DNA from 3 places in the Streptomyces bullii genome. Region 2 is predicted to be linked to each of the others. Evidence: riboswitches for the same ligand, from Rfam matches in the RefSeq annotation. Region 2 holds a riboswitch; each other region holds the start of a gene.

Region 1 (7,012 bases), on a different contig from region 2:
ACCATTCCCCTGCGCTGGAGCCGCGACAGTCGGCGCGGCCACGGGTGGGTCCGGGTGTCGTGCCCGCCCGGCGCGCCGCCACCGTCCGTCTCCCGTACGGCGGTCAGCGCGCGGGCGTGAGCGAGGCCGCGCGGCAGCCTGGCGAGGAACGCGGGCAGCAGGGCGGGGCGGTTGACCAGGATTGCGGTGAGGTAGGCGGTCAGGCCGGCGCCGTAGCCGTACGCCTGGGCCTCCAGGTCCCGCCAGGTCTCCCGGTGGTGGTGCCACACCAGCGCCGACGGCGTGTAGCGCAGCCGGTGGCCGTCGGACAGGACGCGGACGAAGCCGTAGAGGTCGTCGCCGCCCCGGGCGGGCGTTCCCGCGCCGGTGGCCGGGTCGAAACCGCCGACGGAACGCAGCACGTCCGTACGGAAGGCCATGTTCGCGCCGGAGCCGAACCGGCCCGCCGTGAAGGGGAACAGCGGCTCGTCGGGCGGCGGGTCCTTGGGGTCGTACGTCCGTGGGGTGAAGCCCTTCGCGAAACCGCCGTGGCTCTCCAGCAGCACCTGGGCCGGGGTGCGCAGCCGTGCGGGCAGGATCAGCCCGGTTGTGCAGCCGAGACCGGGGTCGGTCGCGAACGGCGCGGTGAGTTCGGTGAGCCAGCGCGGGTCGGCGACGACGTCGTCGTCGGTGAAGGCGACGACCTCGCCCCGGGCGGTCGCCAGCCCCGTGTTGTGCGCGACGGCGAGTCCGGGTACCGGTTCGCACACGTACCGCACGCGCTCGCCGTACTTCCGCTCGACCAGCTCCCGCGTCTCGCCCGTCACGGGCGCGTTGTCGACGACCACGGTCTCGAAGCGCGGGTGGTCCTGCGCGAGAAGCGAGTCCAGCGCACGGGCGAGCCGGTCGGCACGCTCACGGGTGGCGACCACGACGGTGGTGTACGGGGGCTTGTGGGCAGGTGCGGCAGAGGGTTCTCCGGGATTCCCCCCGCCCCCTCCCGCCGGCCGCTCGCCGCCGGCCCCTCCCGAGGCCACGCCCACAGCCCTCGCCGCTCCGGGCGTTCCCGCCACTCCGAACGTCCCCGCAGCTCCCGCGGCCTCCGCCCCTCCCGTCGCTCCCCGCATCCCCGCGGCCCCCGCAACCGCCGCTCCCGCCCCGCCCCCGGGCAGCTCGTGCGCGAGTGCTGTCAGCGCGGTCTTCGGGTCCGTGCCTTCCGGTATGTGCCCCAGCAGGGTGCCGATCGGGCGCCCGCTTTTCCTCACCAGCACGAACGCCTCGCCGTGCGTCAAGGGCGGGCTGCCTGGGCCGGGGCCGACGGTGCCGGTGCCGATGTCCAGCTCGGCGACCTGCACCGGTCTGATGCCGAGGAACCGCCGTATCTCCTCCTGCGCCCGCGTGATGCGAGACATGTCCCCTCCCCCTTGTTCACGACGTTCAGACGCTCAGACGTTCACAAGTTCACGATGTTCACGACCTGCGCAGCCGTGCCGCGCCCCTCAAAGTCCGCGCGGCCAGCGACGCGAGGTGCGGCCGGCCGCGGACGAAGCTGTGCGCGCGGCGCGCGGGCTCGCGGCTCAGCCAGTGCAGCGCGGCGCCCACCCCCGGACGCGTCGCCGCCCCCTCGTACACCGGAAGTTCGCCCGTCCTCAGCGCGTCCTTGTACTCGGCCGCGCCCCGGCCCATGTCGAGCGTGCCGATGCCCTCGGCCGCCGCCGCCTCGGCCATCCGCAGGTGCAGCACCAGCCCCGGCGAGTACTTCGCGAACTCCGGGTCGTAGGCCGGGAACCAGCAGGCCAGCACCGAGGCCGAACGCAGCCCGAAGTGCGCGGCGACGGGACGGTCGGCGGCGTACAGCACGGAGAGCGTGCCGGTGCACTCCGGTGTCCGCGTCCCGGCGAGCCGGGCCACGAGCCGGGTGATCCACTCCTGCGCGAACCGGTCCCGGCGGCCGGTCCGGCGGTACTGCGCCGACTTCCACTCCATGAGCGTGCGCAGCGCGGCCGGGTCGCGTTCGTCGAACACGAACCGCGGCTCGCCGACCTGGCGGCCCATCCGCCGCTCCTTGGCGAGCGTGGTCTTCAGGAACTTCGGCGACTGGGCGCGCAGCACGGACTCGTAGGTCTCGTAGCCCTTCTCCACGTCGATGACGTAGGTGGCGTGCTCCTCGGCCGCGTACGGCACGAACAGCAGCTGCTCGGCCTCCAGGTTGTCGAAGGCGTAGCTCGACACCGAGCAGGCCCGCAGGAGCGCCCCGGTGTCCGGGCGCAGGCCCGGGCGCAGCACCGCGCCCTGGCAGTCCGACACCCCGAGCCCGATCGCCCGGCCCTGCCCCAACGGGCCCCGCTCGTACGGCAGGAAGCCGACCGGCTCCAGTCCCTCGTACAGCACGGCGACCCGGGCCTGTGGGCGTACGCGGCCCACGGCTTCGGTGAACTCCGGTTCCATGAACGGGTTGCGCGGCGCCTCGGAAGCGGCGCGCAGTTCGCGCCAGCGCTCCCTTTCCCCCTCGCCGAGCTCCTCGGGCCCCAGCACGCGAATGCGGCCACTGCGTCCACTGCTCAACCTGACCCCCCGATCAAGTCCCCCCTGGACACATGGAAGGTACCGCCCGAGACCGCCCCGACGGTAGGTAGCGGAGCATGTTGTTGCCAAGTGGTGCAGAGACCTTCAACCGGCCGGTAACCGGCTATGCCGGAAACCGCCCCTCCCGGGAGCGGCCTGGGGAGCGAGGCGGGCGATGAGTCGTACCGCCGCGTTGTCCGTATTCTCTGATCATGGCCGCTCCCACCGCGTATTCACTCATCGCCACCGACCTGGACGGAACGCTGCTGCGCGGCGACGACACCCTCTCCGACCGGTCCCTGGCCGCGCTCGCGAGGGTGGCGGACGCCGGTGCCCGGCACCTCGTGGTCACAGGACGCCCCGCGCCGCGCGTGCGGCCGCTCCTGGACGACCTCGGCTGCGAGGGGCTCGCGGTGTGCGGGCAGGGCGCGCAGGTGTACGACGCCGGCGCGAACCGTCTGCTGTGGTCCGTCACCCTGGACCGGGAGCTGGCCGAGACCGCGCTGGAGAAGATCGAGGCCGAGGTGGGGCAGGTGTACGCGGCGGTCGACCAGGACGGGGTCGACGGGCTCACCCTCATCGAGCCCGGCTATCTGATGCCGCACCCGACGCTGCCCGCGCTGCGCGTGGAGCGGCGCGTGGACCTGTGGTGCGCGCCCATCAGCAAGGTGCTGCTGCGCCACCCCCACCTGTCCGACGACGAGTTGGCGGCGACGGCGCGTTCGGTGGTCGGGTCCCTGGCGACGGTCACCATGTCGGGGCCGGGCACCGTCGAGCTCCAGCCGTGCGGCGTCACCAAGGCGACCGGTCTGGCGCTGGCCGCCGAACACCTGGGGCTGAGCCCGGAGCGGACCATCGCCTTCGGTGACATGCCCAACGACATCCCCCTGTTCGACTGGGCCGCCCACGGCGTCGCCATGGCCAACGCCCACCCCGAACTCAAGGCGGTCGCCGACGAGATCACCCTGTCGAACGAGGACGACGGCATCGCCGTCGTCCTCGAGCGACTGTTCCCCGACGCGCGGGGCCGGTGAGGCGTGCGGCCCGGGGGCGCGGCCTAGTAGGGGCCGTTGACGTTGTCGATCGATCCGTACCGCTGGGCCGCGTAGTTGCAGGCGGCCGTGATGTTGGCGACCGGGTCGTACGGGTCCCAGGACGTGCCCTCCACGTGGTACGCCTGGAAGGTCGGGTCGATCACCTGCAGCAGGCCCTTGGACGGGGTGCCGGCGGCGGCGTTGGAGTCCCAGTTGTTGATGGCCAGGGGGTTGCCGGACGACTCGCGCATGATGTTGCGGTAGATGCCGTCGTAGGTTCCCGGAATTCCCTTTTGCGCCATGATGTCCAGCGCTTCACGGATCCAGCCGTCGAGGTTGTCGGCGTAGGTCTTCACCGAGGCCGTGGTGGCCTGGGCGACGGATCCGGCGGCCTGCGTGGCGGACTTGGCGGGCTTGGCGGCGACGGCCGGCTTGGCGGTGTCCGCCTTGGTGCCGGCGTTCGCCTCGGCCGTCCTGACCTTCAGTTCGAGGCCCGGGTGGATGACCCTCGGGTCGTCGCCGACGGCCTTGCGGTTGTCCTTGTAGAGCTGACGCCATCCGCCGTTCACGTCGTACTCGTCGGCGATCCGGTAGAGCGTGTCGCCCTTCACCACGGTGTAGGTGAGGGACTTGGGCGCCTTGGCCGCCTGGGGCGCGGACTGCGCGGCGGCGGGCGCGGTCTGGGCCGGCTGGACGGCGTGCGCGGCGGTGGCGCCCAGCAGGGGGAGCGCGAGGGCCACGCCGCCGGTGCCGGCGGCCAGGACACCTCGGGTGAGCGGATTGATTCTGACGCGGCGGTGCTTACCTCGTCCGAGCATGGTGATGTTCCTCTCCGACGCCTGCGAGGTGAGCTGTCGGGTTCGGGCGGGAGGTGCCCGGCCGCGGGCGCGGCTTCACCCCGAGCCGTACCGGCGCGACGCACCGGTACGGCGACTTACCTGGGTCCCCCGCTCCTGCCGTGCGTGAGTGAAGTGGTCGTCGGTGGCACGGGCGGCGGCAGGATTCGGCGTCCGCCCGGCAGGCCCGGAACGTATGCGAGAGCACATGCCGGGAACAAGTGCCGATGTCACAGCTCAAGCTGGTTGATCTTGCTGTGGGGGATTTGGGGTGCTTGATCCTTTGCGGTCGCCACGTTCAACTGGCGTGTCCGCGAAGGTGAAACGGCGGTGTGCCGTGTGATGACGCGCGTGAGGCGTGAGTGACTTACTTCACTGCGCGCGAGCCCGGAGGGCATTCTCCATCTACTGGAATTCGCTTGCCATTTGCGGCAAATCGGGCGGGGTGAGTGGAGATGCGTGCGCGGTGAGAGGGGGTTCGCGGCACCGGCCCGGGACGTGGTGCGATACTTACTGGAAAGTCGATAAATGTCTGTTCTTATCGACTGATCAAAAACATAACGGGCGTGATCCGATACCGCCCGTCCTGTAACAGTGGGCGCTGGCGGTGATCGAAACGTGACCGGATACGCTGACTTGAGTGATGGCAGCGACCTATCGACAAACCGTGTAACCGCCAGTAGACACCAGCAGACAGGAGACCCCTCGTGACCGTCGTCGGGCCGTTCGGGCTGAGCGTGCGGGACCAGGCTCTGGAAGCCGATGTCCAGGCCGGATTGGCGGCTGTCGAGGAAGGGCTGCTCGAAGCCACCAAGAGCGAGGTGCCCTTCATCACGGAGGCCGCCCAGCATCTGGTGCGGGCCGGTGGCAAGCGCTTCCGGCCGCTGCTCGTGATGCTCGCCGCGCGGTTCGGTGATCCGTACGCGCCCGGCATCGTGCCCTCGGCGGTGGTCGTGGAGCTGACCCACCTGGCCACGCTCTACCACGACGACGTGATGGACGAGGCGGCCGTACGCCGCGGGGTGCCCAGCGCGAACACCCGCTGGGGCAACTCCGTCGCGGTGCTCACCGGCGACTTCCTCTTCGCGCGGGCCTCGCAGATCCTGGCCGACCTGGGGCCGGAGGCGGTGCGGGTGCAGGCCGTGGCCTTCGAGCGGCTGGTCACGGGCCAGATCCTGGAGACGGCGGGGCCGCAGGACGGGCGTGACCCGGTCGACCACTACCTGGACGTGCTGGGCGGCAAGACCGGCTCGCTGGTGGCGGTGTCGTGCCGGTTCGGCGCGATGATGTCCGGCGCCGACGAGACGGTCGTGGACGTGCTCACCCAGTACGGCGAGCGGCTCGGCGTCGCCTTCCAGCTGGCGGACGACGTCCTGGACATCGCCTCCGACTCCCACGAGTCCGGCAAGACGCCGGGCACGGACCTCAGGGAGGGCATCGCGACCCTCCCGGTGCTGCGGCTGCGGGAGCGGGCGGCCCGGCTGGGGCTGGCCGAGGACGTCGCGCTGTGCGAGCTGCTGGACTCCGACCTCACCGACGACGAGCGCCACGCCGAGGCCCTTCGCCGGCTGCGGGCCCACCCGGCCCTGGACCAGGCGCGCCGGGACACCGTGCGGTACGCGGAGGAGGCCCGGGCCGCACTGGCTCCCCTGCGCGACGGCGCGGCGAAGGCGGCCCTGATGGAACTGTGCGACGCGGTGGTGCACCGCGCGGGATAGCCCCCGCCCGGTCGCCGTGCCCGTGACGGGGCCTTCGGCGTCGCTCCGCCGTCCGTCGACCTGGCGGCGTCGTCCGCACGACCCCTACGGGTCGGGGGAGGCGCCGCCGCGCCATGTCATACCGCAGCAGTACACGGAGTTGAGTCCGGGGGCTGACGAATCCGGTCGGCCGATTTGGTCAGATGGAAACCACGGACATCACCACAACTCACCGATTCGGGTGAGAATGGCGGCTCGACGGAGAACCGGTGCGGGGACGCGAGGCATCGACGGAAAGCCGCCGCCGACAACGGAGGTAGGGCACACATGGCACCGTACGCATCCGACGACAACACGACCGCCGGGGAGGCCGACGACCCGCGAGGGGGCCGGCGCAAGGCCGCGCGGTACGTGGTCCCGGTGGCGGTGATGGGGGTGGCGGCCGCGACGATCGGGCTCGTCCCCGCGCTCGCCGACTCCGGCGACCCCGACCTGCCCGAGATCACCGCCGAGCAGCTCATAGAGAAGATCGCCGAGTCGGACGTGCAGCAGCTGTCCGGCACGGTGAAGATCACCACGGATCTCGGCCTGCCGGACCTCGGCGGCCTGGAGAGCGGCCTGATGTCCGGCGCGGCCCGGCACGGCGACGACGGGGGCTCCTCCGCCGACCCGTCGGCCAAGCTCATGGAACTCGCCTCCGGCACGCACACCCTGCGCGTCGCGGCCGACGGCCCCGACCGGCAGAAGCTGTCGCTGCTGGAGAACGCCGCCGAGTACAGCGTGATCCACAACGGCAAGGACGTATGGGGCTACGACAGCGCGTCCAACGAGGTCTACCACGGCACGGCCGCCGGCAGTGGAGCGCACGAGAGGCGGCAGCCTCCGGCCACCCCCGAGGACT
Region 2 (7,012 bases):
TACGGCAGGTCCTGGACACGGCGCGCCCGGGAGAGCCGACCGCCGACCACGCCGGCGGCCTCACCGTGGCGTGACCCGCGCCCCGAACATGGCCCCGGCGGCCCAGGACGACCACAGAGACAACAACGGCCCGGCACAACCCACTTGCCGCCCCAGGACCCCCATTCGCCTCGAACGGTTTTCGAACACAGGGCCAAGCCCGCGCCCGCAGTCCGCCGAAACACGGCCGAATGCCCGTTTCCTGCGCGCGCGAAACCTGCCGAAGATTGTCGTGCCCGCGTACCGCCGGGTACAGTCGCCGCACTGCTCTGGCAGCCCCTGTTGTCGAGGCGAAAGAGAAGTTGGTGAACGACCGTCACCCGTCGGGGACCATGACCACCCCGGCTCAGGCTTCCGACGCCGCCTCGGCGCACTACGCGTCGTACGGCACGCAGGAAGCCCCGTACGGGGACTTCACCACCTACGGCGGCTACGGCGCCACTGGTTTTGAGACCGGCGGTCCCGCCACGGCGTCCTTCGACGCGGACCCCCTCTTCGGCAGCCTCCCCGGCGACGGCACGGGCGGGTACGACACCGCCCACTGGGCCACCGGCACCCATCAGCCCCCGCACCACGACGCGTACGCGGCGCACCACGCCACCTACGACACCGGTGCCTACGACGCCACGTCCTGGACGGGCGAGCACGAGCACCTCTCGGTCATTCCGGCGCAGGCCCCGCCCGCCGACGCCACCGGCCAGTGGGACGCGAGCGCCTGGCTCCACCCCGACCAGTCGGGCAACCCGGCCGACCACACCCAGCAGTGGGAATGGGGCACGCAGGCCTTCGACACCGGCGCGTACGACGCCACGCAGTGGAACTCCGACGGCGGCGACACCCCCGCACCCCACGACGCCTACGAGCCGCACGCCCAAACCTTCGACCAGCAGGCGACGGCCACCTTCGAGCACCTCCAGGACCCGCGGGAAACGGCCACCTTCGAGCAGGCCGACTACGACGAGCAGACCCAGGACGGCGGCGAGTTCACGGCCACCGGCGAGCTGCCCACCGTCGCCCCGCTCCTCGACGACCAGGAGGAGACCGCCCCGGCCCCGTCCTCCCGCGCGGCTGCCCGCGGCGCGTCCCGTTCGCGCCGCCGTACGCCGCCCAAGCGCTCCGCCCTGCTGACCGTCGCGGTGCCGTCGGCCTGCGTGATGGGGGTCGCCGGGATCGCCGCCGCCTCGGTCGGCACCCTGACCGACGACGGCAAGGAGACGGCGGCCGCCGCGTCGGACGCGCAGCCGGTGAAACCGTCCACCGTCAACAGCAAGTTGGACACCCAGCTCCAGGTCCTCGCAGCCGGCGCCGACGACTTCGCCGACCGGGCCAGCCGCACCCAGGAGCGCATCGACCTCAAGGCCCAGCAGGAGGCCGAGCGGAAGCGGGCGGCGGAGGAGGCGGCCCGCAAGGAGCGGCTGCGTCCGAAGTTCGCCGTCCCGGTCGCCCGGCACGGACTGAGCGCCTACTACGGCCAGTCGGGCGTCAACTGGATGTCTCTCCACACCGGCATCGACTTCCCGGTCTCCTACGGCACGACCGTGATGGCCGCGACCGACGGAGTCGTCCGCACGCAGTACAACAGCGCGTACGGCAACATGATGATCGTGACCGCGAAGGACGGCACGGAGACGTGGTACTGCCACCTCTCCAGCTACATCGTCCCCTCCGGTACGGCGGTCAAGGCCGGCCAGCCCATCGCCAACTCCGGGAACTCCGGCAACTCGACCGGCCCCCACCTCCACTTCGAGGTACGCCCGGCCGGCGGCTCGGCGATCGACCCGCTCGCCTGGCTGCGCAGCCACGGTCTCGACCCGACGTAACGTCGCGGCAAGCCCCGGCAGGCCCCCGCGCCTGTCGAGCGGGGGCTCACTTCACAAAGCCGCGGCTCCCCTACAGCTTCTCGACCGGCGCGTACCGCAGCAGCAGCCGCTTCGGCTTGGCGTCCCCGAAGTCGATCGTCGCCTCGGCGTTGGCGCCCGTGCCCTTCACCGCGACCACGGTGCCGAGCCCGAACTGGTCGTGCGTGACCCGGTCCCCGACCGCCAGCGACACCACCGGCTTCTCCGACGCCCTGCGCGTGGCGAAGCCGGACGCGCCCTGCGCCGACGAGCGCGAGCGGGACGACGACAGCGAGGCCGCCACTCCCGAGGCGGGCCCGGAGGGCGCGGGAATGCTGGCCCCCGTGCGCTTCCAGTTCAGGTACGCCGCCGGGATCTCCTCCAGGAACCGCGAGGGCGGGTTGTACGACGGCTGCCCCCACGCGCTGCGCAACGTGGACCGCGTGAGATACAGCCGCTCGCGGGCGCGTGTGATGCCGACGTACGCCAGGCGCCGCTCCTCCTCGAGCTCCTTGGTCTGGCCGAGGGCGCGCATGTGCGGGAAGACGCCGTCCTCCATGCCGGTCAGGAAGACGACCGGGAACTCCAGGCCCTTGGCGGTGTGCAGCGTCATCAGCGTGATGACGCCGTCGCCCTCCTCGTCGGGGATCTCGTCCGAGTCGGCGACCAGGGCGACCTGCTCCAGGAACTCGGCCAGGGTGCCCGGGTTGTCCTCGCCGCGGGCCTGCTCGAACTCCAGGGCCACGGCGGCCAGTTCCTGAAGGTTCTCGATCCGGGTCTCGTCCTGCGGGTCGGTGGAGGCCTGCAACTCGGCGAGGTAGCCGGTGCGTTCCAGCACCGCCTCCAGGATGGTCGCCGGGCCCGCGCCGGACTCGACGATGGTGCGCAGCTCCTCCATCAGCGTGTTGAACCGCTTCACGGCGTTCGCCGAGCGGGCCGCCATGCCGTACGCCTCGTCGACGCGGCGCAGCGCCTGCGGGAAGCTGATCTTCTCGCGCTGGGCGAGGGCGTCGATCATGGCCTCCGCGCGGTCGCCGATGCCCCGCTTGGGCACGTTGAGGATGCGGCGCAGCGGCACCGAGTCCTCCGGGTTGGCGAGCACCCGCAGGTAGGCCAGGACGTCCCGGACCTCCTTGCGCTCGTAGAAGCGGACGCCGCCGACGACCTTGTAGGGCAGGCCGACGCGGATGAAGACCTCTTCGAAGACACGGGACTGGGCGTTGGTGCGGTAGAAGACGGCGACGTCGCCTGCCTTCGCCTCGCCCGCGTCCGTGAGGCGGTCTATCTCGTCGGCGACGAACTGCGCCTCGTCGTGCTCGGTGTCGGCGACGTAGCCGGTGATCAGGGAGCCCGCGCCCGCGTTGGTCCACAGGTTCTTGGGACGGCGGGACTCGTTGCGCTCGATGACCGCGTTGGCCGCGCTCAGGATGGTCTGGGTGGAGCGGTAGTTCTGCTCCAGCAGGATCGTCGTCGCGTCCGGGTAGTCCTCCTCGAACTGGAGGATGTTGCGGATCGTCGCGCCGCGGAAGGCGTAGATCGACTGGTCGGCGTCGCCCACGACGCACAGTTCGGCGGGCGGCAGGTCGTCCTCGCTGGGCGGTACGTCGACGGGGTGCTCGGAGGTACCGACGAGCTCGCGTACGAGGGCGTACTGGGCGTGGTTGGTGTCCTGGTACTCGTCGACGAGCACGTGGCGGAAGCGGCGGCGGTAGTGCTCGGCGACGTCCGGGAAGGCGCGCAGCAGGTTGACCGTCGTCATGATCAGGTCGTCGAAGTCGAGGGCGTTCGCCTCGCGCAGCCGCGACTGGTACAGGGCGTAGGCCTGGGCGAGGGTCTTCTCGAAGCCGTCGGTGGCCTGGGCGGCGAAGTCCTCCTCGTCGATCAGCTCGTTCTTCAGGTTGCTGATCTTGGCGCTGAAGGACTTCGGCGGGAAGCGCTTGGGGTCGAGGTCCAGGTCGCGGCAGACCAGCGCCATCAGGCGCTTGGAGTCGGCGGCGTCGTAGATCGAGAACGACGAGGTGAAGCCGAGCTTCTTGCTCTCCCGCCGCAGGATGCGCACGCACGCGCTGTGGAAGGTCATGACCCACATGGCGTTCGCGCGCGGGCCGACGAGCTGCTCGACGCGCTCCTTCATCTCGCCCGCGGCCTTGTTCGTGAAGGTGATCGCGAGGATCTGGCCCGGGTGGACGTGCCGCTCGGCCAGCAGGTAGGCGATGCGGTGCGTGAGCACGCGGGTCTTGCCGGAACCGGCGCCGGCCACGATGAGCAGCGGGGAGCCGGAGTGCACGACGGCGGCGCGCTGGTTGTCGTTGAGCCCCTCCAGGAGCGCGGCGGAGTCCACCACCGGGCGGGCGGCACCGTCCCGGTAGTGCGCGTCCCGGTCCGGCGGCACGTCGAACTTCCCGCCGAACAGATCGTCCGGGATCGGCTCCGGTACGTGATCGTCCTCGGGCGGAGGCGGGGGTTCTGCCCCGTGGCCCCGCGGGGCCTGGAGGTCCGCCAGGAAGCTGTCGTCAAAGAGGCTGCTCATCGCTCTCCGAGTCTAGGGCGCCGCACCGACAGCCCGCCGCCACCCTGGGAACTCGGGGCCGCACCTCCCGCCCGGCCCCTCACCGGCCGGGAGATCCCCGTCACCCACGGTCACCCGGCGGGCCGACCCCGGGGCCGGTGCCCGGCACCCCGGGCCGCCCGCACGCAGGTCCCGGCCGGGCGCACACCGCACCGAGGCGACCACGATCCGTGACCATCAAGGCAGGGTCACGAAAATGTATCGGGCATATCACCCATCAACCTTCACACAAGCCACACGAGTTGGCTACCGTGCGGTCGGGCCGCACGACCCCCACCGGCGAACGTCGCCGGGCCGCGCGGCCTCCGCCGAGTCCGGTGTGCCGCCGTTGCACCTGGAGCCGGGGACCCAACCGAGACGTTTGGGGTGAATCGGCCCGCCTCCCTTCGGGGACCGGCCGTAGGGCAAACCTTCCGAAGCACCCGCCCGAACCCGACAGCTAACCCGGTAGGCGGAACACGGAAGGAGTCGCCTCCCTTGGCGTCGCACCGCAAGTCGCGTCCTGCCGGTACGCGCGTAGCAGGCATACGCACCCCCGCCCTGGCCACCGCCGCCCTCACCTCGGTGGCCCTGCTGTCCCAGACGGCCGACGCCACCCCCTCGGCCGACGACAAGCCGAGCCTGGAAGAGGTCGAGAAGAAGGTCGACGACCTCTACCGCCAGGCGGAGTCGGCGACCGAGAAGTACAACGCGGCCAAGGAGAGGACCGCGAAGCAGCGCAAGCGCGTCGGCACCCTCCTCGACGACGTGGCCCAGCGCACCGAGAAGCTCAACGAGGCGCGGCGGGAGCTGGGTTCCTTCGCCGCCGCCCAGTACCGGACCGGCGCCGGCGCCCCGGACACCGCGACGTTCCTGCTCGCCGACTCCCCGCAGGACTACTTCGACCAGACCCAGCTGATGAGCCGGCTGACCGGCCGTCAGAAGGACGCCGTCGACGACTACGTCGCGCAGCAGTCCGAGACGGTGAGGAAGCGTCAGGAGGCCGCCGAGAGCCTGGAGACGCTCACCGAGTCGCAGAGCGACTTGAAGACGGCCAAGGCCACCGTGCAGCGGAAGCTCGCCGAGGCGCGCGAGCTGCTGTCGAAGCTGACCGCCGAGGAGAAGGCACGGCTCGCGGCGATCGAGAAGGAGAAGCAGGAGGAGGCCGCCCGCGAGGCCGCCGAACTCGCCCGGCAGCAGGCGGAGCAGCAGGCCCGGGAGGCCGCCCAGCAGCAGGAGAGCGGCTCGTCGGGAACCTCCTCGCCCTCAGCCTCGCCGTCGGCGCCGTCCTCCCCCTCGACCGACTCCTCGTACGCCACCAAGGCCGAGAAGGCGCTCGCCTTCGCCCGCGCGCAGATCGGCAAGCCGTACGTGTGGGGCGCCACCGGCCCCGACTCCTACGACTGCTCCGGCCTGACCCAGGCCGCCTGGAAGGCCGCGGGCGTGGACCTGCCGCGCACCACCTACGACCAGGTCGACGCCGGCACGACGGTCCCCCTGTCCCAGGCCCAGCCGGGCGACCTCGTCTTCTTCTACGACGACATCACCCACGTCGGGCTCTACATCGGCAACGGCATGATGATCCACGCCCCCAAGCCCGGCACGTACGTCCGCGAGGAGTCGGTCTACTACGACGGCGAGTCGTCGATCCACAGCGTGGTGCGACCGGCCTGAGCCCCGGGCGGTGGCACCGGGAGGGACGGCGGGACCGGGGCCTGTCGCGGGGGCCTGTCGTCTGGAGCGGACAGGCCCCAGGCGGTCAGGTCCACAGCACGGCGATGAAGACGTTCGCCGTGGTCAGCAGGCCCACCAGGCCGAACAGCCGCTTGTCCGCCCTCTCCTCGTCCCGCTTCACGTAGACGAGCCCGAGGATCACGATCAGCAGCGCCAGCTTCACGCCGATCTTGATGTTGTCGACGGACTGGTCGTCGGCCTGGTTGAGACCGACCAGGATCACTCCGGTGACCAGCATCGTCAGCGCGCCGTGCAGCATCGCGGGACTGAAGCGGGCGGTGCCCTCGCCCATCGCCTTCATCTGCGTGAGGAAGCCGCCGAGGAGCGCGGCGATGCCGACGATGTGCAGGCCGACGAAGAGGTGGATGAGTACGTCCATGAGGCCGGAGCCTAATCACGGCCCCGTGCCCGGCCCGCACCGGCCCGGCACTCCCAGCGGGCGCATATATGCACCCCGTAGCACTCCGCCGCACTCGGCCGCCGGGCTTCCCGGACATCGGTCATCGCTCTGAGTGAAGTCGACGGCGCCAGGACGGGATCACGGTCGCACACGGTCACCTTTCGGTCCGCTCACGCCAGTTCCGCGCAAGCCGTCACCCGCCCCGCACGGCCCGGTTTAGCGTCCTCCACCAGGTGACCGGCTCCCCACCGCCGCCCGGGCCAGGGGCGGCAGTCGGCCACCACCGCCGAGAAGGTCCGGCGGCGGCCCGCTCCCCCCTGTGCGGGCCGTCGCCGGACGCGCGAACCGTCCACGACGGTCGTACGACCGCCCCGGACGGCCGCGCGTGGGACGGGCGGTCGTCGGACGGACGGTCGTCGGAAAGGACGTGGAGCCCAGGTGGCAGCGCACCGC
Region 3 (7,012 bases), on a different contig from region 2:
ACGTCCGCGTCGGTGGGTGCGGTGCGCGGAGTCGTCGGCGGAGGCGTTTCCATACCTGTCTTTCTACGGTGTCACTGCGGTCTGGGTGTCACTGAGGTCTGGGGTGTCACTGGCCGTCACCGCGGTCCGGGTCTCACTGGTCGGAGGCGTCGGACTTGTCGACTCCGTCCCAGACGTTCGAGTACCAGGGGCGGTCGGCCGCTCCCAGGTCGGCGCGCGAGCGCTCGGCCGCGCCCGGGTCGATCACGATGTAGCCGGTCTCGCCGGGCATGACGTAGTGCAGCCGCTCGCGGATCTGCTGCTCGGCGTACGCGTCGTCCTTCCAGCGTGCCTTGGCGTCGCGCAACTGCTCGACCCGCTGCCGGGCCCGCTCCTGCTGCCGCTGGAGGTCGGCGATCTCGGCGCGCTGGGAGACGTACTGCCGCATCGGGTAGGCCAGGGCCACGATGAGCGAGCACAGCACCAGGGCGAGCAGCGCGGCCCGGCCGGTCAGCCGGGAGCGGCGGGCCTGGCGCCGGGTCTGCGAGCGGTAGACCCGGGCCGCGGTCTGCTCCCCGATCAGCCGGATCCTGGTCGCGGTGGAGAAACGGTCCCGGTCCTTCACGGCCATGGTCGCCCCGCCTCCCGTTCACATGTCACACGCGCGTACGTCCCCGCACACGGTACGGGACCGAGTACGGGGACGTACGTACGACTGGCTAAGCCTTGACCCGTCGAGGGTCAGCCCTTGCCGTGCTCAGTGGTTCGCGGAGCGGAACCGCGGGAAGGCGCTGCGGCCGGCGTACACCGCGGCGTCGTCGAGGATCTCCTCGATGCGCAGCAGCTGGTTGTACTTGGCGACGCGCTCGGAGCGGGCCGGTGCGCCGGTCTTGATCTGGCCGCAGTTGGTGGCGACGGCCAGGTCGGCGATGGTGACGTCCTCGGTCTCGCCGGAGCGGTGGGACATCATGCACTTGAAGCCGTTGCGCTGGGCCAGCTCGACGGCGTCCAGGGTCTCGGTCAGGGAGCCGATCTGGTTCACCTTCACCAGCAGGGCGTTGGCGGCGCCCTCCTCGATGCCGCGGGCCAGGCGCTCGGGGTTGGTGACGAACAGGTCGTCGCCGACGAGCTGGACCTTGTCACCGAGCTGGGCGGTGATGGTCTTCCAGCCCTCCCAGTCGTCCTCGAACAGCGGGTCCTCGATGGAGACGAGCGGGTACGCCTCGACGAGCTCGGCGTAGTACTCGGTCATCTCGGCCGCCGAGCGCTCCTTGCCCTCGAAGACGTACACGCCGTCCTTGTAGAACTCGGACGCGGCCACGTCGAGGGCGAGGGCGATCTGCTCGCCGGGGGTGTAGCCGGCCTCCTTGATCGCCTCGAGGATGAGGTCGAGGGCCTCGCGGTTGGAGCCGAGGTTCGGGGCGAAGCCGCCCTCGTCGCCGAGGCCGGTGGCCAGGCCCTTGCTCTTCAAGACCTTCTTGAGGGTGTGGTAGACCTCGGCGCCCCAGCGCAGGGCCTCGGAGAAGGACTCCGCGCCGATCGGGGCGATCATGAACTCCTGGATGTCCACGTTGGAGTCGGCGTGCGAGCCGCCGTTCAGGATGTTCATCATCGGCACCGGCAGCAGGTGCGCGTTGGGACCGCCCAGGTAGCGGAAGAGCGGCAGGTCGCTGGCCTCGGAGGCGGCGTGGGCGACGGCGAGCGAGACGCCGAGGATGGCGTTGGCGCCGAGGGAGCCCTTGTTGTCGGTGGCGTCCAGGTCGAACATCGCCTGGTCGATCAGGCGCTGCTCGGTGGCGTCATAGCCGACCAGCTCCGGGCCGATCTGCTCGATCACGGCGAGGACGGCCTTCTCGACGCCCTTGCCCAGGTAGCGGTTCGAGTCGCCGTCGCGGAGCTCGATGGCCTCGAAGGCGCCCGTGGAGGCGCCGGACGGGACGGCGGCACGACCGGTGCTGCCGTCGTCGAGGCCGACCTCGACCTCGACCGTGGGATTGCCTCGGGAGTCCAGGATTTCCCGGGCTACGACGACGTCGATGGACGGCACGAGCATCTCCTTCTTGCGATGTGACGCGGGGTCCCCCCGGGCCGACGCCCGGCAGGTGCAGTCCGCGGTGGGCTCTGCGAGACGAGCCTAACCGGCTCCGGGGGATCGGCCAGCCGGTCACCCACACTGTGGACGGAACCGAGAATAAATTGTTTCCGAACGGAACAAAAGGGGGTTGTGTCCCGTGGATTTTCGGGACATGACCCCGCCCCGGCGCGTACGGGGGAACACGCACCGGGGCGGGAGACGGGGAGGGCCGCTGCTCCTCTTACTTCAGGTGCAGCTGCTGGCCCGGGTAGATGAGGTCGGCGTCCTGGACGATGTCCTTGTTCAGCTGGAACAGCTTCTCCCAGCCGCCCTTGACGTCGCGCTCGGCCGCGATGGAGCTGAGGGTGTCGCCCTCGACGACCTTGTACTCGCCGTCGCCCTTCTTGACCTTCTTGCCGGTCGGGGTGGTGACGGTCTTCTGGCTCTTCTCGGCCTGGGCCGGGCGCTCGGCGGAGCGGGAGGCCGGCTGCTGCTCGGTCTCACGGGTCTCGGTGGAACCGGTGCTCGCCGAACCGCCGTTGTACGGGGCGCTCGACAGGTTCTTGCCGCAGACCGGCCAGGCACCCTTGCCCTGGCCCGCGAGGACCTTCTCGGCGATCTCGATCTGCTGCGCCTTGGTGGCCTGGTCGGCGGTGGAGGCGTACTGGGTGCCGCCGTACGCGGCCCAGGTGGAGGCGGAGAACTGCAGGCCGCCGTAGTAGCCGTTGCCGGTGTTGATGGACCAGTTGCCGCCGGACTCGCACTGGGCGACGGCGTCCCACTCGGAGGCGGTGGCGGCGGAGGCGTTGCCGGCCGCCATCAGCGGGGCGGCGACGGCGGCGCCGGCGACACCGGCCATGGCGACGGCGCGAACGGCCCTGGACGGACGACGGTGCTTGCCCTTGCTGGAAAACAGCATGGATGGATCCCCTCACCGACGCCTGCGAGGTGAGCTGTCGGGTTCGGGCCGGTTGAGTTGCCCGGCCGCGCCCCTCACGGGACACGGCTTCACCCCCAGCCGGATCCAGCAGCCTCAACTGCCGGGCCCGGCGCCTACCTTGGGTCCCCCGCTCCTGCCTACGGCGCGTGACGCGACGACTGTTCCCATGCGGCCGCCGGCAGGATTCGGCGTGACGGCAGCAGGGGCTCGCGGCTTGCGAGCGGTCATGACCGTAGACACGCGATCCGCGGAATTTCAAAGACGATCAGGGCTTCTGAGATCTATCTCTCATCACTCTTACAAAGGACATTCAACGCAAACGGTGACCCGAACTCCCGCTGTTCTGCGGTCCGTTTCTCGCTACTCTTCTCCCGCTACGACCCCGACTTCAAGGGTCTGACCGGGGAGGATGAGGTCCGGGTCGGCGCCGACGACCTTCTCGTTCTCGGTGTAGAGAGCGCGCCATCCGCCCCTGAGGTCAAGGGAGTCGGCGATGGACCACAGACTGTCCCCGGCGCGCACGGTGTAGGAGCCGTCCACCGCGTCACGCGCGTCCGCGTCACCGCGCGAGGCATGCCGGCCCGTCGACTCTGCCGCGCGAGCGCGCTCCGCGCCCTCCTCGGCACTGGGGCCGCGATGCCGGCCGGTGGCGGCCGACCCGGTGTCGGTCAGCGCCGAAGAGCCGACGTTTCGCCCCGCGTTGTCCGCATCTTCGCTGCCGGAGTCGCCCGCGGACGTACCGTCGGCAGCCTGTGCGCCACCCTCGTCGGAGCCGGCAGACGTGCCCGACTTGGCCGATTCGTCCCCGATATCCGACGACCCGTCAGACGAAGTCGAGGGGGAGGGCGACCCGGAGGAGCCCAGGAGGCCGGAAGAGCCGGAGGAGTCAGAGGAGCCGGAAGAGTCGGACGAAGTAGAAGAGCCGGACGATCCCGAGGTGTCGCCCGCCACCCCGGTGTCGATGTCGAGCGTGGCCGAGTCCTTGTCCAGGCCGGCGAGCAGCCCGCAGGTGCGCCAGACGCCGACCCCTTGGTCGGCGAGGATTCTCTCGGCGACGGCTATCTGCTGGGAACGGCTGGCCAGGTCCGGGCTCGCGGCATAGTCGAGGCCGCCGTACGTGTCCCAGTTCTCCTGGGAGATCTGCAGGCCGCCGTAGTAGCCATTGCCGCTGTCCTGGCTCCAGGCGCCGCCCGTCTCGCAGTCCGCGACCCGGTCCCAGGTCGTTCCGTCGGCCGCGCTCGCGCCGGTCGCCCCGAGAAGCGGGATCGCGATGGCGGAGCCGGTCACTCCGGCCGCGACGAGGAGGGCCGGAGCCTGACGGGGGCGACGGTGACGACCGTTCCCGGAGAGCATACGGAGACCTTTCACGAGACAGCGGTGACCGGCACGGCGGGCTGTTCGCGGCCGCCGCGCTGATGGGTGAACGTATCGGCAGACGATCACTTGTCACAAGTTCATGCCGCGCAGATCACGTGAAGATCACAGAGGTGAGGGTGTGTCACGTTTGCGCCGATGGCGGGGACGGTCGTGCCGCTTCGGCAGGGGGTGTGAACTCCACCGGCAGGGTGCGCAGCCCGCGCATGATGAGCCCGCCGCGCCAGCGCAGATCGGCCGGGTCCGCCGCGAGCCGCAGGTCCGGGAGGCGGGTGAGGAGCGTGCCGAGCGCGGTCTGGCCCTCCAGTCGGGCGAGCGGGGCGCCCAGGCAGTAGTGGATGCCGTGGCCGTAGCCGAGGTGCTGGTTGTCGCGGCGGGAGAGGTCGAGCAGGTCGGGGTCGGCGAACCGTTCCGGGTCCCGGTCCGCGGCGGCGAGGACGACGAGGACGGGGTCGCCGGGAGCGATGTCCTGCCCGCCGATGGCCAGCGGCTGTGTGGCGAACCGCCAGGTGGCGAGCTCGACGGGGCCGTCGTAGCGCAGGAGTTCCTCGACGCCGGTCTCCAGCAGGCCGCGTTCACCGGCGGCGAGGGACTTCTGGAGCCGGTCCCGCTCGTCGGGATGGGTGAGGAGGGCGTACGTCCCGTTCCCGATCAGGTTGACGGTGGTCTCGAACCCCGCGAAGAGAAGGATGAAGGCCATGGCGGCGGCCTCGTTCTCGGTGAGGTGCTCGCCGTGGTCGGAGGCGCGGATCAGGCCGGAGATGAGGTCCTCGCCGGGGGCGGGTTCGGGCGGGAGCGCCTCGCGCTTGCGGTGGATGAGGTCGGCGAGGTACCCGCGCATCTTCTTCACCGACCGCGCGACCCCGCCCCGGGGACCGCCCTGATGGCGGATCATCATGCCCGCCCAGTCCCGGAAGTCGTCCTGGTCCTCGGGCGGGACCCCGAGCATGTCGCAGATGGCGTAGATGGGGAGCGGGAAGGCGAACTCGTGGATGAGGTCGGCGGAGCCGGTGGGAGCGAACCGGTCGATGAGCCGGTCGGTCAGCTCCTGCACCCGCGGGGCGAACTCGGCGACGCGGCGTGGTGTGAACGCCTTGCTGACCAGCCGGCGCAGGCGGGTGTGGTCCGGCGGGTCGATGTTGAGCAGATGCGTCATCAACTCGGCCTTGCGCTCCCCGGGGATCCCGGTCTTGCCCTTGGCGTGCGCGGGCTCGTCGTGGTGCGCCGGGTTCTTGGAGAGCCGGTTGTCGGCGAGCGCCTGCTTGGCGTCGCCGTACCGGGTGACCAGCCAGGCCTCGACCCCGCTGGGGAGCCTCGTCCTGTGCACGGGGGCGTGCTGCCGGAGCCAGGCGTAGGCGGGGTAGGGGTCGGTGGCGAACTCCCAGGTGAAGAGTTCCGGGGCGGGGCTGTCGGGGGTGGGCCGGGTGGTCACTCCTCGACGGTATCCAAAGGTCGCTCCGCGGGCCGTTCCGCCCCGGCCCTCTCCCGGTCCCGCCAAGCCGCGCCGCCGCACCCGTAGGCGACCACCGCCGCCGACGACTGCCCGCGAGGGCGGCGCTCCTCAGGCGTCCACCCCCTCGGCGCTCCTCAGGCGTCCACGTCCTCGGCGGCCCGCACCGCGTCCCGGTAGGCCCGGGCCGCGGCCCGCAACGCCGCCTCCGGGTCCACGCCCTCCGCCTCGGCGCGGACGGCGAGCGCCAGCAGCTCGTAGCCGACGCCCTCGACCTGGGGCAGCGGGACGTCGAGGCCCGCCGTACGGGCGCGGGACGCCAGCTTGGCGGCGAGGGCCAGGCCCGGCTGGCCGAGGGGGATGCCCTCCGTGACGGAGGTGCGCTGCTTCTCGGCCGCCTTGGTGCGCAGCCAGTGCTCCTTGACCTCCTCCGGGGTCGTCGCCGTCTCGTCGCCGAAGACGTGGGGGTGGCGGTGGATGAGCTTGGTGACGATGCCGGCGGCGACGTCGTCGATGGAGAAGGGGTGGTCCCCGTCCTCCTCGGCGATGCGGGCGTGGAAGACGACCTGGAGCAGGACGTCGCCGAGCTCCTCGCGCAGTTCGTCGCGGTCGCCCTCCTCGATGGCCTCGACGAGCTCGTACGCCTCCTCGATGCCGTACTTCGCCAGGCCCTTGTGGGTCTGCTGTGACGACCAGGGGCATTCGGCGCGGATGCGGTCCATGACCTGGACGAGGTCGAGGAGGCGGGCGCCCGGCAGGTCGTAGGAGGCGGGGAGCAGCTCCAGCTCGGGCATCTGGACGCGGCCGGAGCCGGCCAGGCGGGCCAGGCCGTCCGTGAGGGCGGGTTCGCCCTCGCCGGTCGCCACCACGACCACCGTGCGGCCTCCCGCGCAGGCGTCGATCAGTTCCTCGGCCGTCGGGGACGCCTCGTCGACCGGTATGCCCGCCTCGCGCAGGTACGGCAGCTGCGGGTGGGCCGCGTCCGCGCACAGCACCCGGTCGGCCGCGTGCAGGGCCTGCCAGGCGGGCCAGGACAGCAGGCCGGGGGCGACGCGGTGGCTGGTGGTGAGCAGGACGATGCGGCCGGTGGCGGCGTCCGGGCCGGTGCCGGGGGTGGCTTCGGGACTCGTTGCGTTCACGGTTCGAAGCTAACCCACGGACCGACCGGGGGATCAGTTGTCCACAGGGCCGAGCC

Evidence for each region. Region 2 has a riboswitch for cyclic di-AMP ahead of ACFPZJ_RS17495 (C40 family peptidase). Riboswitches for the same ligand answer to the same signal wherever they lie in the genome.
Region 1: another riboswitch for cyclic di-AMP. It lies ahead of ACFPZJ_RS31255 (transglycosylase SLT domain-containing protein); the one in region 2 lies ahead of ACFPZJ_RS17495 (C40 family peptidase).
Region 3: another riboswitch for cyclic di-AMP. It lies ahead of ACFPZJ_RS22475 (transglycosylase family protein); the one in region 2 lies ahead of ACFPZJ_RS17495 (C40 family peptidase).

What each region holds. Positions count from the first base shown of each region.
Region 1 is NZ_JBHSNY010000012.1:126,466-133,477, forward strand. It holds gene ACFPZJ_RS31240 (glycosyltransferase family 2 protein) at 1-1,391, opposite strand, end outside; gene ACFPZJ_RS31245 (GNAT family N-acetyltransferase) at 1,450-2,514, opposite strand; gene ACFPZJ_RS31250 (HAD family hydrolase) at 2,757-3,578, shown strand; gene ACFPZJ_RS31255 (transglycosylase SLT domain-containing protein) at 3,602-4,396, opposite strand; cyclic di-AMP (ydaO/yuaA leader) riboswitch at 4,400-4,557, opposite strand; gene ACFPZJ_RS31260 (polyprenyl synthetase family protein) at 5,122-6,132, shown strand; gene ACFPZJ_RS31265 (LolA family protein) at 6,439-7,012, shown strand, end outside.
Region 2 is NZ_JBHSNY010000005.1:646,230-653,241, forward strand. It holds gene ACFPZJ_RS17480 (esterase/lipase family protein) at 1-74, shown strand, start outside; gene ACFPZJ_RS17485 (M23 family metallopeptidase) at 345-1,859, shown strand; gene pcrA (DNA helicase PcrA) at 1,930-4,407, opposite strand; cyclic di-AMP (ydaO/yuaA leader) riboswitch at 4,743-4,915, shown strand; gene ACFPZJ_RS17495 (C40 family peptidase) at 4,924-6,099, shown strand; gene ACFPZJ_RS17500 (hypothetical protein) at 6,185-6,538, opposite strand; gene ACFPZJ_RS17505 (C40 family peptidase) at 6,998-7,012, shown strand, end outside.
Region 3 is NZ_JBHSNY010000007.1:437,303-444,314, reverse strand. It holds gene ACFPZJ_RS22490 (DUF501 domain-containing protein) at 1-53, opposite strand, end outside; gene ACFPZJ_RS22485 (FtsB family cell division protein) at 134-610, opposite strand; gene eno (phosphopyruvate hydratase) at 737-2,026, opposite strand; gene ACFPZJ_RS22475 (transglycosylase family protein) at 2,295-2,972, opposite strand; cyclic di-AMP (ydaO/yuaA leader) riboswitch at 2,977-3,148, opposite strand; gene ACFPZJ_RS22470 (transglycosylase family protein) at 3,354-4,346, opposite strand; gene ACFPZJ_RS22465 (cytochrome P450 family protein) at 4,492-5,799, opposite strand; gene ACFPZJ_RS22460 (nucleoside triphosphate pyrophosphohydrolase) at 5,955-6,956, opposite strand.